2 linked regions of the Plantactinospora sp. BC1 genome follow. The protein of the gene in region 1 interacts with the protein of each later gene in a pairwise test. Links are inferred from orthologs where the notes say so. Each region holds a gene or a part of one and is shown in the gene's direction. Other genes may lie near its edges. The genes, in order: secG and secA.

What was found.
Region 2: the proteins of secG (region 1) and secA interact in binary tests that used the Escherichia coli proteins (3 or more experiments, as listed by UniProt). The link is inferred for Plantactinospora sp. BC1 from one-to-one orthologs.

Annotation. Positions count from the first base shown.
Region 1 is NZ_CP028158.1:5,611,790-5,614,799, forward strand. The notes cover bases 1-2,697. They hold secG (preprotein translocase subunit SecG), read left to right. Parts: upstream 1-1,070; coding sequence 1,071-1,325; downstream 1,326-2,697. Other genes in these bases: pgk (phosphoglycerate kinase), read left to right, coding at 1-222; tpiA (triose-phosphate isomerase), read left to right, coding at 255-1,019; pgl (6-phosphogluconolactonase), read right to left, coding at 1,900-2,664; C6361_RS24585 (glucose-6-phosphate dehydrogenase assembly protein OpcA), read right to left, coding at 2,661-2,697. Also shown: more of C6361_RS24585, read right to left, coding at 2,698-3,010. UniProt on the Escherichia coli protein: Subunit of the protein translocation channel SecYEG. Overexpression of some hybrid proteins has been thought to jam the protein secretion apparatus resulting in cell death; while this may be true it also results in FtsH-mediated degradation of SecY.
Region 2 is NZ_CP028158.1:3,188,074-3,191,770, reverse strand. The notes cover bases 1-3,384. They hold secA (preprotein translocase subunit SecA), read left to right. Parts: upstream 1-325; coding sequence 326-3,184; downstream 3,185-3,384. Other genes in these bases: C6361_RS39200 (Rv3235 family protein), read right to left, coding at 3,330-3,384; C6361_RS13725 (GNAT family N-acetyltransferase), read right to left, coding at 1-154. In the rest of the region: more of C6361_RS39200, read right to left, coding at 3,385-3,683. UniProt on the Escherichia coli protein: Required for protein export, interacts with the SecYEG preprotein conducting channel.

The DNA of each region.
Region 1 (3,010 bases):
GTCTTCGAGCTGGCCCCGTTCGCCGCCGGTACCCGGGGCGTCGCCGAGGCGATCAGCCACGTGAAGGGCTTCACGGTGGTCGGTGGCGGTGACTCGGCCGCGGCCGTCCGCGCGCTCGGTCTGGACGAGTCGTCGTTCGGGCACATCTCGACCGGCGGGGGAGCCTCGCTGGAATACCTGGAGGGCAAGGCCCTCCCCGGCATCGTCGCTCTGGAGCAGTAGTGGCCACCCCCGCACCCGCCCGCCGGCCGCTGATGGCCGGCAACTGGAAGATGAACCTCAACCACCGGGAAGCGAACCTGCTGATCCAGAAGCTCGCCGCGAGCCTCAACGAGAAGCAGTTGACCGACGTGGAGACGGTGGTGCTGCCGCCGTACACGGACCTGCGGACGGTGCAGACCCTGGTCGACGGCGACAAGCTGCTGATCGGGTACGGCGCGCAGGACATCTCGCCGCACAAGGGCGGGGCGTACACCGGGGAGATCTCGGGTGCGCTGCTGACCGCGCTCGGCTGCACCTACGTGGTCGTCGGGCACTCCGAGCGGCGGACGTACCACCACGAGGACGACGCGCTGGTCAACGCCAAGGCGAAGGCGGCGCTGGAGAACGGGTTGACCCCGATCGTCTGCGTCGGCGAGGGCCTGGACATCCGCGAGCAGGACGGGCAGGTGGCGTACGTGCGCGACCAGCTCGACGGCTCGCTGGCCGGGTTGACCGCCGAGCAGGTGGCCAAGGTGGTCGTGGCGTACGAGCCGGTCTGGGCGATCGGCACCGGCAAGACGGCGACCCCGGAGAATGCCCAGGAGGTCTGCGGCGCGATCCGGCAGCGGATCGCCGAGCTGCACGGTCAGGAGACCGCCGACCAGGTCCGGGTGCTCTACGGCGGGTCGGTGAAGGCGGCCAACATCGCCGCGATCATGGCGCAGCCCGACGTGGACGGCGCACTGGTCGGCGGGGCGAGCCTGGACGCCGAGGAGTTCGCGCAGATCTGTCGGTTCCCGGAGCACATCGCCCGCTGACGGTCGCTATCCTTGACGAGCCCCGCGTAGCTGAGAGGACTGACCCCTACCATGCCGATCTGGTTCGCATACACGTTGATCGTGTTGCTGGTGATCACGAGCGTGCTGCTCACCTTGCTGATCCTGCTGCACCGGGGCAAGGGCGGCGGGATGTCGAGCATGTTCGGCGGAGGGGTCAGCTCCAGCCTGGCCGGCTCCTCGGTGGCCGAGAAGAACCTCGACCGATACACCGTTCTGGTGGGTCTTGTCTGGTTCGCCTGCATCGTCGGCCTCGGCCTCTGGCTGCGTCTCGCCGAGACCACCTGACAACAGGGCGTACAAACTGCGCGCGGTCCGCTAACGTGGGCCGCGCGCAGTTTGTCATATCCCCTCGGGACCCCCCTCTGACGAACGGAGCGAGCAGCCGTGCCCCCTGGCAGTGCCATTCGTGGCAGCCGAGTCGGTGCCGGCCCGGCCCGGCCGACCGAGCGATGCGAACCCGCCCCCCGCCGTCCGGTCACCTACTGGTGCGGCAACGGGCACATGCTGGAGATCCTGTTGGCGGCCGAGGCCGAGATCCCGGAGATCTGGGACTGTCCGCACTGCGGGCAGCCGGCCGGGCAGGACGTGCACAATCCGCCGGGGCGGCAGCGGACGGAGCCGTACAAGTCGCACCTGGCGTACGTGAAGGAGCGGCGCAGCGAGGCGGACGCCGAGGCGATCCTCGCCGAGGCGCTGGCCGCGTTGCGGGCCCGCCGGGGCGAGACCCGACCCAATCCGGGCCGTGACGACACCGGCCCGGCTCATCGGTCGGGTGTGACCGGGCCAGCCTCCTGACGTTGGCGGGCGACCCGCCGGGTCAGCGGAGGCTACGGAACGGTCTGCGGAGGCTGCGGAACGATCAGCGGAGGCTGCGGAACCTCGGCTTCACCTCGGCCGCCGCCGCCCGGTCCAACAGCCACCGGGTCCGCTGCACCCCGGTCACCCCGGCCGCCGGCACCTGGACCGGCCCGGCACCGCCCAGCGCCATGCCGACCGCCCGGGCCTTGCCGCTGCCGCTGGCGATCAGCCAGACGTCCTCGGCGGTGTTGATGGCCCCCCGGGTCAGCGTGATCCGCACCGGTGGCGGCTTCGGGCTGCCCCGGACCGCGCTCACCGGCCGGCTCTCGTAGCCGACCGGATGCTCGGGGAAGAGCGAGGCGACGTGCCCGTCCTCGCCGACCCCGAGCATCAGTACGTCGAAGTAGGGCAGCGCGGCCGTACCCGGGCCGGCGGCCGCGGCGAGTTCGGCCGCGTACCGGGCCGCCGCCGCCTCCGGGTCGGCACCGTCCGGACCGTCCGAGGCGGGCATCGGATGCACCCGGACCTGCGGCAGCGCGTCGAGCAGCGCCTCCCGGGCCTGGGTCTCGTTCCGCTCCGGGTCCCCGGCCGGCAGGAACCGTTCGTCACCCCACCAGACGTCGACCCGGGACCAGTCGACCGCGTCCCGGGCCGGCAGGTCGCGTACCGCCCGGTGCACCGCCGCCGCGATCCGGCCCCCGGTCAGTACCACGCTCGCCTCGCCCCGCTCCGCCTGGGCGTCGATGATCCTGACCAGCAGCCGGGCCGCGACCGCCTGGGCGAGCAGGTCCGGGTCGGCGTGCACCACCACCGTTGTCTCGGTCACGCGACACCCTGCGGCTGCTTCGTCGGGTCCTTCCAGACGTGCACCCGCTGGGCCGGCCGCCGGTCCAGCCGGGCCACCCCGGCGACGGCACCCAGCGCCTCGGCGTAGATCTGGTCCGGGTCGAGCCGGCGCAGCTCCTCGGCGAGTTCGTCGCCGAGCGGGCGGCGTACCAGCGGCAGTTGCCGGTCGGCCTGCCCGGTACGCCGGAACGTCGCCTGGTTGTCGTCCCGGGTCAGCACCAGCTCGTCGCCGTTGGCGCAGCGCAGTTCCACCGAGCGCATCCGGGGGAACTCGCTGGTGTGCTCCCAGTGCGGGTGCAGACCCAGCCGGGCCTTCAACCAGCCGA
Region 2 (3,697 bases), 2.4 Mb from region 1 along the record:
CCAGCCGGTACGGGCTCGGCACGGCGGTCCAGCGCTGGATGGCCGGATCCTGGCACGCCCGGTGTACGTCCTCGACGTCCTCGGCCCGCCAGGGCCGGAGCAGCAGCCCCGCCTCGACGATCTCGACCCCGTCCGGCCTGCTGTTCTGGTTCATCGGGCCATCGTGCCGGAGGGTTCGCCCTGGGCGTAACCGGATTTACCGGCCCTCAAGGCTACTATCGGACAGAATGTCCGGTTCGCTGAACGGGAGGGGCGGCGCGACTGACGATCGGGCCGGTGATGCGCCTACGATGGTTCGGCAGACTGTCTAGGGGAGCGTTGATCCGTGTCGATTCTGGAAAAGGTCCTACGCGCGGGCGAGGGGCGCATGGTGCGCCGCCTCAAGGCGATCGCCAACGCCGTCAACTCGATCGAGGACGACTACGTCAACCTCACCGACGAGGAGCTGCGGGCGCTCACCGACCAGTTCCGGGAGCGGCTGGCCGACGGCGAGACCCTCGACGACCTGCTGCCCGAGGCGTTCGCCACGGTGCGCGAGGCGGCGTCGCGGGTGCTCGGCCAGCGGCACTACGACGTGCAGATCATGGGCGGCGCGGCCCTGCACTTCGGCAACATCGCCGAGATGAAGACCGGTGAGGGCAAGACCCTGACCTCGGTGCTGCCGGCCTACCTCAACGCGCTCTCCGGCAAGGGCGTGCACATCGTCACGGTGAACGACTACCTCGCCGAGCGGGACGCGGCCTGGATGGGCCGGGTGCACGAGTTCCTCGGCCTGACCGTCGGGGTGATCCTGCCGAACCGGCCGGCCGCCGAGCACCGGGCCGCGTACGAGGCCGACATCACCTACGGCACCAACAACGAGTTCGGGTTCGACTACCTCCGGGACAACATGGCCTGGAGCAAGGAGGACCTGGTCCAGCGCGGGCACAACTTCGCGATCGTCGACGAGGTCGACTCGATCCTGATCGACGAGGCCCGGACCCCGCTGATCATCTCCGGCCCGGCCGAGCACTCCGCCCGGTGGTACTCGGAGTTCGCCGGGGTGGTGGCCCGGCTCCAGCCCGGCAAGGACGGCGAGGGCGACTACGAGGTCGACTACGCCAAGCGGACCATCGCGGTGACCGAGCGCGGCGTCGCCAAGGTGGAGGACCGGCTCGGCATCGACAACCTCTACGAGTCGGTGAACACCCCGCTGGTCGGCTACCTGAACAACGCGATCAAGGCCAAGGAGCTCTACAAGCGCGACAAGGACTACATCGTCAACGAGGGCGAGGTCCTGATCGTCGACGAGTTCACCGGCCGGATCCTGCACGGCCGCCGCTACAACGAGGGCATGCACCAGGCGATCGAGGCCAAGGAAGGCGTGGAGATCAAGCAGGAGAACCAGACTCTTGCCACGATCACCCTGCAGAACTACTTCCGGCTCTACAACAAGCTCTCCGGCATGACCGGTACCGCCCAGACCGAGGCGGGCGAGTTCAACAAGGTCTACAAGGTCGGCGTGGTCACCATCCCGACGCACCGCCCGATGGTCCGGATCGACCGGCCCGACGTGATCTACAAGACCGAGCGGGCCAAGTTCAACGCGGTCGTCGAGGACATCGCCGAGCGGCACGCCCTCGGCCAGCCGGTGCTGGTCGGCACGGTCTCGGTGGAGAACTCCGAGGTGCTCTCCCAGCTCCTGCGCCGCCGGGGCATCCCGCACGCCGTCCTGAACGCGAAGTTCCACGCCAAGGAGGCGGAGATCATCGCCCAGGCCGGGCGCAAGGGCGGAGTCACGGTGGCCACCAACATGGCCGGCCGGGGTACCGACATCCTGCTCGGCGGCAACCCGGAATACCTGGCCAACACCGAGCTGCGGCAGCGCGGCCTGGACCCGGTCGAGCACGGCGACGACTACGCCAAGGCGCTCGAAGAGATCCTTCCGCGCTGGAAGGAGGCCTGCGACGCCGAGGCCGAGGAGGTCTCCTCGGTCGGCGGCCTCTACGTCCTCGGCACCGAACGGCACGAGTCGCGGCGGATCGACAACCAGCTACGCGGTCGGTCCGGCCGGCAGGGTGACCCCGGCGAGTCCCGGTTCTACCTCTCGCTCCAGGACGAGCTGATGAAGCGGTTCCGGGCCGGCGCGGTCGAGGCCGTGATGGAGCGGTTCAACATCCCGGAGGACGTCCCCATCGAGTCCAAGATGGTGACCCGGCAGATCAAGAGCGCCCAGGCCCAGATCGAGGGCCAGAACGCCGAGATCCGCAAGAACGTCCTCAAGTACGACGAGGTGATGAACAAGCAGCGCCAGGTGGTCTACGCCGAGCGCAAGCGGGTGCTCGACGGCGAGGACCTGAACGACCAGATCAGGCACATGATCGACGACGTGGTCACCGCGTACGTCACCGGCGCGACCTCGGACGGCTACGCCGAGGACTGGGATCTCGACCAGCTCTGGGCCAGCCTCAAGCAGCTCTACCCGATCGGTGTCACCATCGACGACATCGTCGAGGAGTCCGGCGGCGAGCGGACCAGCCTGGACGCCGACTTCCTGCTCGAGCAGCTCAAGCAGGACGCCTTCGCGGCGTACCAGCGGCGCGAGGAGGAACTCGGCAGCGAGGCGATGCGGCAGTTGGAGCGGATGGTGCTGCTCCAGGTCATCGACCGCAAGTGGCGCGAGCACCTCTACGAGATGGACTACCTCCAGGAGGGCATCAGCCTGCGGGCCTACGCCCAGCGTGACCCGGTGGTGGAATACCAGCGCGAGGGCTTCGACATGTTCGCCACGATGATGGACGGGATCAAGGAGGAGACGGTCGGCTTCCTCTACAACCTGGAGGTCCAGGTCGAGGAGGCGAAGCCGGCTCCGGCCGAGGCCGACGCCGGGCCGGCCCCGATGCAGGTGCCGACGGACTCGCCCGTGGAGATCCGGGCCAAGGGCCTGGGCCGGGCACCCCGGACCCAGGGTCTCCAGTACTCCGCACCGACCATCGACGGCGAGGCTCCGGCGACCGGCGGGGTGGCGGTCGAGCGTCCGCAGGCACCGGCGCTCGGTGTGGGCGGCCCGCCCCCGCCCGCGGCGTCCCGCCGGCCCGCTCAGGGCCAGACGGTCGGCGCCAACGCCCCGTCCCGGAACGCGCCCTGCCCCTGTGGGTCGGGCCGGAAGTACAAGCGCTGCCATGGAGCGCCCGGCGGCGCCTGATCGCCCACGCGCCTGATCGTCCGATGCCCCCGACCGTCGCTCGGCGGTCGGGGGCACCGCTGTGTCAGGCACGGCACCGGTGGCTTGGACGGTCCGGCGGGAGGTGCGCCGGCCGGGCCCGACCGAGCGCGGCGGCCGCGGCCGGTCAGAGCAGGGCCACCGAGGTACCGACCCAGCTTCCCCGGCGCCGCTCGATCCGGAACGCCATCGCCCAGGTACGCCCGGCGACCCCGACCGCGGCGGCCGCCTCGACGACTCCGGGCCGGGGTTCACAGACCCTCAGCCGGCGCAGCCGCACGGTGCGGACCGGTTGTCCGGGCCGGCGCCGGCCGGAGACCCGGCCCGTGGCGGAGGCGAGTTGCGCGACCATGCCGGCCGCGTCGGTGGGGCTGGCCAGCGCGCGCACGTGCCCGGCCGGTCGGTAGCCGTTGACGATCTCCAGGCAGGTGTCCAGGAACCGCTTCGCCGCCCGCTTCGCCTCGGGGGTCGCGCCGGCCACCGCCTCCGGGACCG